DNA from 3 places in the Micromonospora sp. 050-3 genome. Region 2 is predicted to be linked to each of the others. Evidence: riboswitches for the same ligand, from Rfam matches in the RefSeq annotation. Region 2 holds a riboswitch; each other region holds the start of a gene.
The links. A riboswitch is a leader RNA that binds a small molecule or an ion and turns the genes downstream of it on or off. The one in region 2 is predicted to bind cobalamin.
Positions count from the first base shown of each region.

Region 1 (3,270 bases), 690 kb from region 2:
CCACGTCGTGACCACCGGCGGCGATCAGCGCGTGGATCAGCGCGTCGCCGTCGTCGGGCGGTGGCGCGTCACCCAGGTCGTAGCCGGCCTCGGCCAGCGCGGCGAACAGCCGGACCGCCGAGGCCGGGGTGTCCAACCCGACGGCGTTACCGACCCGGGAGTGCTTGGTGGGGTACGAGCTGAGCACCACTGCGACCCGCTTGTCGGCGTGCGGCACGTACCGCAGCCGGGCATGGCGCACCGCGATCCCGGCGACCCGGGCAGCCCGCTCGGGGTCGGCGGCGTAGACCGATAGCCCGTCGGCGTCGATCTGCTTGAACGAGAACGGCACTGTGACGATCCGGCCGTCGAACTCGGGGATGGCCACCTGCATGGCGGCGTCCAGCGGGGACATCCCGGCGTCGCTGTCGGCCCACTGCGCGCGGGTACTGGTGAGGCAGAGCGCCTGGATGACCGGCACGTCCAGGGCGGCCAGGGCGCCGACGTCCCAGGCGTCCTCGTCGCCGCCACCGGAGGCGTCCGCGGCGACCGCTCCGCCGGCCGCGAGCACGGTGACCAGCAGCGCGTCACAGCGGGCGAAGAGCCCGAGTGGGCCGGCGCCCGTGGTCAGTCCGCGCAGCGAGCCGCAGAAGATCGGCAGCGGGTTGCCGCCGGCTTTGTGGACCGCGTCCGCGAGGACGTCGACGAAGTCGGTGTTGCCGGCGAGGGCGTGCGCCCGGTAGAAGACGATTCCCACTGTGGGCCGGTCCGGGTCGGCGGGGTGTTCGCCGTGCACGCCGTACGCCGGGGTGGGCGTGGGTGCGGCGAACCCCTCGCCGGTGAGCAGCACCGTGTCGGAGAGGAACCGGGCCAACTGCCCCAGGTTGTCCGGGCCGCCCTCCACCAGGTACGCCAGCGCCTGGGTGACGACCCCGGACGGCACTGTGGAGATGGCCATCAGCTCCGCGTCGGGCAGCGCCTCGCCGCCGAGCACCACCGTCGGCACGCCGGTGGCGAGCACCGCGGCGAGGCCGTCCGGCCACGCCTGCCGACCGCCGAGCAGGCGTACGACGACGAGGGCGACCCCGTCGAGCAGGGCGGGCACCTCCTCGGCGGTGACCCGGGCGGGGTTGGCCAACCGGTAGTCGACGCCGCTGGCGCGGGCGGCCAGCAGGTCGGTGTCGGCGGTGGACAGCAGCAGGATGCGCACGGCAGGCTCCGGAGAGTGACGCCCTGGGCCCTCACGGGGGCACACCGGGGCGATGCGGATGGGTACGGCGTCAGCCGGTACGACGGCCCACGCGAACGGCGCACCGACGCGGGCGTCGGGGCCGGTCAGCGCCGGGCGATCAGCTCAGCGGTGCCGGTGGCCGGTGTCCTGGGAGCGCAGCGCCTGGAGCGCAATACGACGATGATCGTCGATGAATGAGACGCCGTGCGTCATCGGGTCCTCCTCGGGTGTCCACGCCCTGGGGTACGTCCCGACGGCCGAAGTATCCTGGCTTCCGGATCGACGCTCTCCCCCGGCCTTCCAACCGCAGACACACGGCCGTGACTCACGAGGGGGGATCGCTCCCCGGTGACAGTGGCGGGACCGCGTCGGAATCGCACCGACTTCCTTCACTGCCGTCAGGCCGCGAATGCTGCCACACCGCCGCGCCGCCGGTCAACGCGGACCCCACCGCCTAGCGGCCACGCTCACCACATTGACCTGCGGAGATATCGGCGTGCGGGGTTGCCTCTGGCCGCTACGACGGGCTGTTGAGCTCGGTGGTCGGTGGAGTGGCCCCCTGGCGGGCAGTGTCTGTCGGCCTGACCTACTGCGCGGCGCGCAACACCGCCGCGATCTGGACGGTATCCAGGTCGACGATCCCACACAACGTTCGCCGCGGCTGTGGATTGGAACGAGTGGAGAGCCCAACCGTGTGAATGGCCTCTTCGATCTTGTCCTCGGCGTCGGCCACGCGCCCTGCCTCGACGTGTCGGTTCTGAACCTCGCCATATGATCCGCCGTGATCAGGTTCGGCCTTGGTTCGATTGTGCCAAGTCACTGGCTTTCTGGGCTGTCGGCCGGCCATACCGCTTCCAGGCCGTGGTCGGTGGCGTACAACAGGTACGGCCGCAACTCGGGGGCGTGTTCCAGGCCGCGGCGCAGCGCGTACAGACGAGCTGACCTCGCCGCCAGGAACGGCTGGACGGCGAGCAGGCCCCTGAGATCCCCGAACCGCCAATCCACACCCAGCAGCTTCCTCGCCCGTACCAGCAGCTGAACTGCGTCGACCGGAACCTTGTCCAGGTAGACGTCGGCGGTTGGCGGCAGGTCCGGCTGCGGGTCGGCGGGCAGGGCGATACCGGAACGCAGCCACACCTCGAACACGGGGGCAACAACAGCGAGGTCGACTTCGCCGAGACCGCCCAGGTCGGTCCAGAACACCGGGCCCCCGCTACCGTCGCACCTGAGAAAGAATCCCCGATCGCCTTCTTGGCCGATCATGAGGTAGCCCGTGAGCCACTCACCGATCCCGTAGGTCGTGTTGCGCTCCAGCAGGGATTCCCGGCAGTACATCACCACCCCATCGGCGACGACGTCGTCAGTGACCGACGCCAACCACCGCTGGTAGGCGGCATCAGTCCGGGAAACAAGCCGCTCGACCATCTCCACCGCGGCCCCCTGCCTGTCGTCACCAACGCGGGCACGCCTGCGCCCGCACCGGCTGGCCTCAACCCGACACCCCAGCAGCCAACACCGTAGTCAGACCCGCACCACAGGGAGTCATCCCCCGTCATGATCTGCTGTCGGTCGAGTCTCAGCGGGCGTGGCGTTCCGGGTGGGCCCGGCTCCAGGTCCGCATCCGTTCCGGGTAGCCGGTACGCGCCGCCTCGTACAGCGGCACCGCGTGCTTGCGGGCGATGGCCCCGGCCGCGCGGGGCGTTCCGGTACGACGACGGATCCACTCGCCGTCGTGGGCGATCGCCATCACTGTGGTGTCCGTCGCGGTCGTTTCCGGTTCCAGGTAGAACTCCACCCCGCGCCGGGTGGCCACGAACGCCTCCAGCGCCGCGAGGTCGTCGCGGGTCGCCTCCCGGTCCAGCTTCGTCGGGGTCGCCTCGGCACCCCGTGACCGCCGATTGAACCAGCTCATGCCCCGCCCCTCTCCTCGACGCCCCTCCAGTGCAGCACCGATTCCTGGCAATACGCTGCACGCCGGATGGGAGAGAGCTGACCCGCGTCGGGATCCGGATGGAACCCGCGGCGGGCGGGCGGTGTCATGAGTGTGATCCAACGGAGGC
Region 1 is NZ_JAJPVX010000001.1:2,147,650-2,150,919, reverse strand. It holds gene cobN (cobaltochelatase subunit CobN) at 1-1,189, opposite strand, end outside; cobalamin riboswitch at 1,471-1,600, opposite strand; gene ACLJOK_RS09675 (hypothetical protein) at 1,797-1,943, opposite strand; gene ACLJOK_RS09670 (hypothetical protein) at 2,027-2,641, opposite strand; gene ACLJOK_RS09665 (hypothetical protein) at 2,787-3,122, opposite strand; gene ACLJOK_RS09660 (RNA polymerase sigma factor) at 3,221-3,270, shown strand, end outside.
Region 1: another riboswitch for cobalamin. It lies ahead of cobN (cobaltochelatase subunit CobN); the one in region 2 lies ahead of ACLJOK_RS06690 (acyl-CoA thioesterase).

Region 2 (3,270 bases):
GACGGTCTTGCCAGCGCCGGCCTTGCCCCCGACGGTCTTGTCCCCGACGGTCTTGTCCCCGGCAGCCTTGCCGCCGACGGTCCTGCCAGTGCCGGCCCTGTTCGTGGTACGGGCGCCACCGCCGCGTCGACCGGAGCTCGCCGCCGAGGTACGGCCCCGGCCGGCGGGTGTGCCGGCAGATCGGCGACGCCAGACGACGAACCCGGCCACCGCCCCGACCGCCGCGACCGCCGCCGCCCAGCCGGCCCAGGCCAGTGCCCCGGGACCGCTCTCCTCGGTCGACCCGGTCGACGGTGCCGCCGCGGCCGGCGGGGTCGACGGATCGTCAGCTGTGGTCGGCACCGCCGAGGCCTGCCCGGAGTTGTGCTGCTCGGTGGCGGCCACCAACGCCGGGTCCGGTTGGGTCGACGGCGGGCTCCACCCCTTCGGCGCTGCCGTCACCGGCCCGTCGTAGCGGAAGGTCTGGGTGCCCCGCACGGTGTCGCCGTCCGAGGCGACCGACAGGTAGCTCACCGAGTACTGGCCCTTGGCGGGCAGGTGGGCGACGGACACCACCGCCGGGAACCCCGTCGTGTATTCCCGTGGCTCGAACTGCCCGTTGACCAGGAAGTACTCGCGCACCGGCTTGTCCAGCGGCTTCGGCTCCCCGTACGACCAGCCGTTGTCGACCCGGGTGCCGCCCGGGGCGGTGATCGTGAAGAACGCGTTGGCGGCGGCCTTCTCGGTGAAGAACAGCCGCACCTCGGTCAACGACTCGCGCACGGTTGCGCCGCTCGCCGGTGTGGACATGGCGAGGGTCCCGTGCGCTGCGGCGGGTTGGGCGGACGCGAGGAGGGCGACCGCCGAGGCGAGGAGGAACGCGAGGAGGCCCGAGAACACCCGCCCGCAAGTCTGGGGGAGACGACGCATCTGGATATCCTCACCCTCGCGAGACTTTTTTCAAGAGGTGACGATCTTCTTCCTCAGATGACAAAAGTTGACGATCAGGCCATCCGTCGCCGCGGCAGGACGCCCCGGGTGGACACATTCCCTGGCCAGCTATGCTCGCCGACGGCGCTGGTTCGCCCCGTCGTGACCGGCTGGGCGTCGTAAGAGGGAACCCGGTGAGAATCCGGGGCTGCCCCGCAGCGGTGAGTGGGAACGACCGCCGTCATCAGCACTGGGCCAGTGGCCTGGGAAGCGACGGCCAGTAGGGGACCGGCGCGACCGGTCAGGCCCGCGAGTCCGAAGACCTGCCGGCGCCGCGTACACAACCGTGTGCGCTGCCGTCGGCCTCGCGGGTGGGCTGAGCGGGTGACCTGCCGCGTCGTCTACGCGGTGGCGTCCTCGTCAGCGCGTGCCCGCAGTCCGGTGGTGTGGTTTCCCGAGGGACGGACTACCGCTGTGCACGACACCACCACCATCGCCGGCCGAGCACCGTCGGCGTCGCACCTGACCCTTTCGCAGATCATGGACCAGCACCACACCAACCTGATGGGTACGGTGCACGGCGGCCGGATCCTCAACCTCATCGACTCCGTCGCCGGTGTGGTCGCTGCCCGGCACTCCGACGGGCCGGCGGTGACCGCCGCCATCGACGAGACGGCGTTCCTCCGCGCGGTGCGGGTCGGCGACGTGGTGCACGTCGACGCCCGGATCACCTGGGCCGGCCGCAGCTCGATGGAGGTGGCCGTCAAGGTGACCGCCGACCGGTGGGACCGTGCGGTGCCACCCACCGACGTGGCCACCGCCCACCTGGTCATGGTCGCCATCGACGACGACGGCCAGCCTCGGACGGTGCCGCCGCTGCTACCGGAGACCGATGGGGACCGCCGACGGTACCGGGAGGCGGAGATCCGCCGGAAGCACCGACTGGCGCTGCGACGCGCGCTGCTCGACGGCGCCGAAGACGACTGACGCGGGTTGCAACACCGTCGGCGAATTGCGGTCTGTGGGTGGTTGCGCGGGCCATCCCGCCAGCCGGCGACCCGGGCAAGCCGAGCAGACCGCCGCCTGACCCGCCAACGTTCGACCGTGCGTCAAGGTGGTCTTGACGTTGCGGGCCGGGCGGCGGCCCGCTCCCCAGGATGGCGGGTCGACGGCAGATGGGATGGCGCAAGCGGTCTAAGGGCTGCCCGCCCGCATCCAGCCCATCGGCTCCCAGCGACGCGGTCGCTTCCCAATATCCTGCGGCCCGCACTACGACCCGAATCTGGGATTGTGTGCGTTGTGAATGAGCTCGTGGAGCGGGTCGATGATCAGGACCGGGTGCTGGGAGTGGTGGACCGAGGCGAGGCCGTCCGTCGCGGCTGGCTGCACCGCATCGCGACGACCATTTGCCGAGATCAGCAGGGCCGGGTTCTGGTGTATCGGCGCGCTGAGGGCCTGTCCAGATTCCCCGGCTACTACGAGGTGAGCTTCGGCGGGGCCGTGGATGTCGGTGAGTCGTATCAGGCGGCCGCTGCTCGGGAGTTGGCCGAGGAGCTGGGCGTCCACGTGGCGGTGCGCTTCATGTTCAAGTTCCTATGTCAAGGCGAGGTCGGCCCGTACTGGCTCGGCGTTCATGAGGCCGTCATCACCGGCGAGGTAGATCCTGACCCCAGGAGGTGGCCTGGCTCGGCTGGATGACAAAGGGCGAGCTGCGGCAAGCCGTTCAGCATCGGCGCTTCATCCCTGACGGGCAGGAAGCGTTCGGGCGCTATCTTGCCTCGCCGTAACACTTGAGCCAGGACGGCAGCCCAGGACCAAGGCTCCGCAGTCTCTAGTACTGCAACGGGTCGGCGCGGGCGGTGCCCATGTTGGTGGTGATCATGTCGTCGTTGCGGCGGGTCGCGACCACATAACCCACATCCCGCTGTTCCAACCAGACCCGCAGGGATTTCGACTGCCCGTAGGCCTCGTCCATCGTCACCCACCCGACCGGCACCCCGGCATCGAAGGCGCGGGCCAGCATCTTCCGGGCCATCTGGACCTTCGTGGCGAACTGCACCTCGTCCGGGATCCCCGCCGCTCGGCACCGGTCCCGGTCATCGGTCCACGACGCCGGAAGGTAGAGCTGCCGGTCGATCAGTGCGTGGCCTTTCGCGGAGCGGTAGGCCAGGAACGTCCCGACCTGGCAGTTCTCCGTCCGCCCGGCGGTGCCGGAGTACTGGCGCTGCACCCCGGCCGACCGGGTGCCCTTCTTCAGGAACCCGGTGTCGTCCACGATCAGCACTGCGGCCGGGTCGCCGAGGTGCTCGACCACGTAGTTCCGCACGTCGTCACGGACCGCGTCGATGTCCCAGTCCGCCC
Region 2 is NZ_JAJPVX010000001.1:1,456,174-1,459,443, forward strand. It holds gene ACLJOK_RS06685 (copper resistance protein CopC) at 1-909, opposite strand, end outside; cobalamin riboswitch at 1,041-1,255, shown strand; gene ACLJOK_RS06690 (acyl-CoA thioesterase) at 1,450-1,896, shown strand; gene ACLJOK_RS06695 (NUDIX domain-containing protein) at 2,209-2,607, shown strand; partial or broken gene ACLJOK_RS06700 (IS701 family transposase) at 2,750-3,270, opposite strand, start outside.

Region 3 (3,270 bases), 1.5 Mb from region 2:
GTGAGGTCCCCCGAGATCGCGACGTAGTCGAGCACCGACACGTGTTGGACCATCTCGCACAGCCCGACACCGCCGGCGTGCGGGCACACCGGGACGTCGAACTTCGCGGCGAGCAGCAGCACGGCGACGATCTCGTTGATGCTGGCTAACCTGCCGGTGTCGAGTTGGCAGAAGTCGATGGCCTCGGCCTGGAACAGCTGCTTGAACATCACCCGGTTGTGGCAGTGTTCGCCGGTGGCGACGCCGATCGGAGCGACCGCGCGGCGGACGGCCGCGTGGCCCAGGATGTCGTCGGGGCTGGTCGGTTCCTCGATCCACAGTGGCGTGAACTGGGCGAGGGCGGTGACCCAGTCGATGGCCTGACCGACGTCCCACACCTGGTTGGCGTCGATCATCAGGTTGCGATCCGGCCCAAGGATCTCCCGCGCGATCGCGCATCGGCGGATGTCGTCGTCGAGGTTGGCGCCCACCTTGAGCTTGACGTAGCCGTAGCCGGTGTCCACCGCCTCCTGGCACAGCCGGCGCAGCTTGTCGTCGCCGTAGCCGAGCCAGCCCGCGGAGGTGGTGTAGGCGGGGTAGCCGGTGCGGTCGAGCTCGGCGAGGCGGGTGGCCTTCGTGCTCTCCTTGGCCCGCAGGATGGCCAGTGCTTCGTCGCGGGTCAGCGCGTCGGACAGGTAGCGCAGGTCCGCGATGTCGACGAGTTGCTCGGGGGTCATGTCGACGAGCAGCCGCCACAGCGGCTTGTCGGCGACCCGGGCGACCAGGTCCCATGACGCGTTCAACACGGCGGCGAGGGACAGGTGGACGACACCCTTCTCGGGACCGAGCCAGCGCAGCTGCGAGTCGGAGGTGAGGAGGCGGTAGACCGCGCCCATGTCCGCTGCCATCGTCGCCACGTCCAGGCCGACCAGGAGCTGTGCCTGGTGGACTGCCGCTGCCGCGACGATGTCGTTGCCGCGACCGATGGTGAAGGTCAGGCCGTGCCCCGCGAGTGGCGCGCCCACGCCGTCGACGCCGTCGGTGTGCAGGATGACGTAGGCCGCCGAGTAGTCGCCGTCCTTGTTCATGGCGTCTGACCCGTCAGCGGTCAGGGAGGTGGGGAAGCGGACGTCTTCGACGGTGACGGCGGTGATCTGCGGCATGCGCTCCTCGCCCGGCTAGGCTAAAGATCAGATGATCACTGGGAGTATACGGAGGGTCGTCTCGGCGCGTCAACGATGTCGATCACTGCAGGCCCGTAGACATATGATGTTTGGCGGGTCGCGTCGATCCGCGTTGCCGTCCATAGTGCCCTTTGACGGCCGGGTTGGTGACGGTGGTCACCGAGTCGGCGCCGACACGCCCGAGACCGACATGTGGGGTGTGACAACGACTGCGTCCCTATATATGGTGTCGAGCGCAGCTGGTTCGGCCGCTCATCCGGAGCGGTCGAGGCAACAGGGAACCCGGTGGAAATCCGGGACTGTCCCGCAGCGGTGAGTGGGAACGACCGCCGTCATCAGCACTGGGCCACCAATCGGCCTGGGAAGCGACGGCCAGTAGGAGACCGGCGAGCCCGGTCGTGCCCGCGAGTCCGAAGACCTGCCAGCGCGCCGCGTACCCGCACCCGGGTGGGCGGCGGTCCGAGGCCGCGTGGGACGGCTGACGCCACCTGACCCACGCCGGGCTGGCGTGGCGTCCGTCGGTGTCTGTCTCCTCGCGTCCGGGCCACCAGGTCTCGAACTCCGAGGAGCGAGTGGTGACAGTCACCGAGGTAGTCCCGGCCAGCGGCGACGCGGCAGTGCGGCGGGCGCCGATGCAGGTCCGCAAGCGCGACGGCGGCACCGAACCCGTGGACGTGAACAAGATCGTCCGGGCGGTCGAGCGGTGGGCCGACGACCTCACCGACGTCGACCCGATGCGGGTGGCCACCCGCACCATCAGCGGCCTCTACGACGGTGCAACCACCGCCGAACTGGACCGCCTGTCCATCCAGACCGCCGCCGAGATGATCGGTGAGGAGCCGCAGTACTCACGCCTCGCCGCGCGGCTGCTGGCCGGCTACGTCGACAAGGAGGTGCGTCGACAGGGCATCACCTCGTTCAGCGCGGCGATCCGGGCCGGCCACGCCGAGGGCCTGATCGGTGACGACACCGCCGCGTTCGTCGCCGCACACGCCGCGACGCTCGACCACGCCATCGACCCGGACGGCGACCGCCGGTTCGAGTACTTCGGCCTGCGCACTGTGTACGACCGCTACCTGCTGCGCCACCCCACCAGCCGCCTGGTGTTGGAGACCCCGCAGTACTGGCTGCTTCGGGTGGCCTGCGGCCTGTCCCGGACGGCCGACGAGGCTGTCGACTTCTACCGGCTGATGTCCAGCCTGGCCTACCTGCCCAGCTCACCGACCCTGTTCAACTCCGGTACCCGGCACACCCAGATGTCCTCCTGCTACCTGGTCGACTCTCCGCTCGACGAGCTGGACTCGATCTACCAGCGGTACGCCCAGGTCGCCAACCTGTCCAAGTTCGCCGGTGGCATCGGCATCGCGTACTCCCGGGTCCGCTCCCGCGGCGCGCTGATCCGGGGCACGAACGGGCAGTCCAACGGAATCGTGCCGTGGCTGCGCACGCTGGACGCGAGCGTCGCCGCGGTGAACCAGGGTGGCCGGCGCAAGGGCGCGGCCTGCGTCTACCTGGAGCCGTGGCACCCGGACATCGAGGAGTTCCTGCAACTGCGGGACAACACCGGCGAGGACGCCCGCCGCGCCCACAACCTCAACCTGGCCAACTGGATCCCGGACGAGTTCATGCGCCGGGTCGAGGCCGACGAGCTGTGGTCGCTGTTCGACCCGCACGAGGTGCCCGAGCTGCCCGACCTGTGGGGGGAGCGGTTCGACGCCGCGTACCGGGAGGCCGAGGCGCAGGGGCGCTACGTGCGGCAGGTCCCGGCGCGGGAGCTGTACGGGAAAATGATGCGGACCCTCGCCCAGACCGGCAACGGCTGGATGACCTTCAAGGACGCCGCCAACCGGCTCTGCAACCAGACCGCCGAGCCGGGCAACGTGGTGCACCTGTCCAACCTCTGCACCGAGATCGTCGAAGTGTCCAGCGACGCCGAGACCGCGGTGTGCAACCTCGGCTCGGTGAACCTCGCCGCCCACCTCACCGCCGGCGGCATCGACTGGGAGCGGCTGCGCGCCACGGTGCGGACCGCTGTGACCTTCCTCGACCGGGTCATCGACATCAACTACTACCCGACCGCGCAGGCGGCGGCGAGCAACCCCCGCTG
Region 3 is NZ_JAJPVX010000001.1:2,959,956-2,963,225, reverse strand. It holds gene ACLJOK_RS13635 (enolase C-terminal domain-like protein) at 1-1,142, opposite strand, end outside; cobalamin riboswitch at 1,387-1,604, shown strand; gene ACLJOK_RS13630 (ribonucleoside-diphosphate reductase subunit alpha) at 1,796-3,270, shown strand, end outside.
Region 3: another riboswitch for cobalamin. It lies ahead of ACLJOK_RS13630 (ribonucleoside-diphosphate reductase subunit alpha); the one in region 2 lies ahead of ACLJOK_RS06690 (acyl-CoA thioesterase).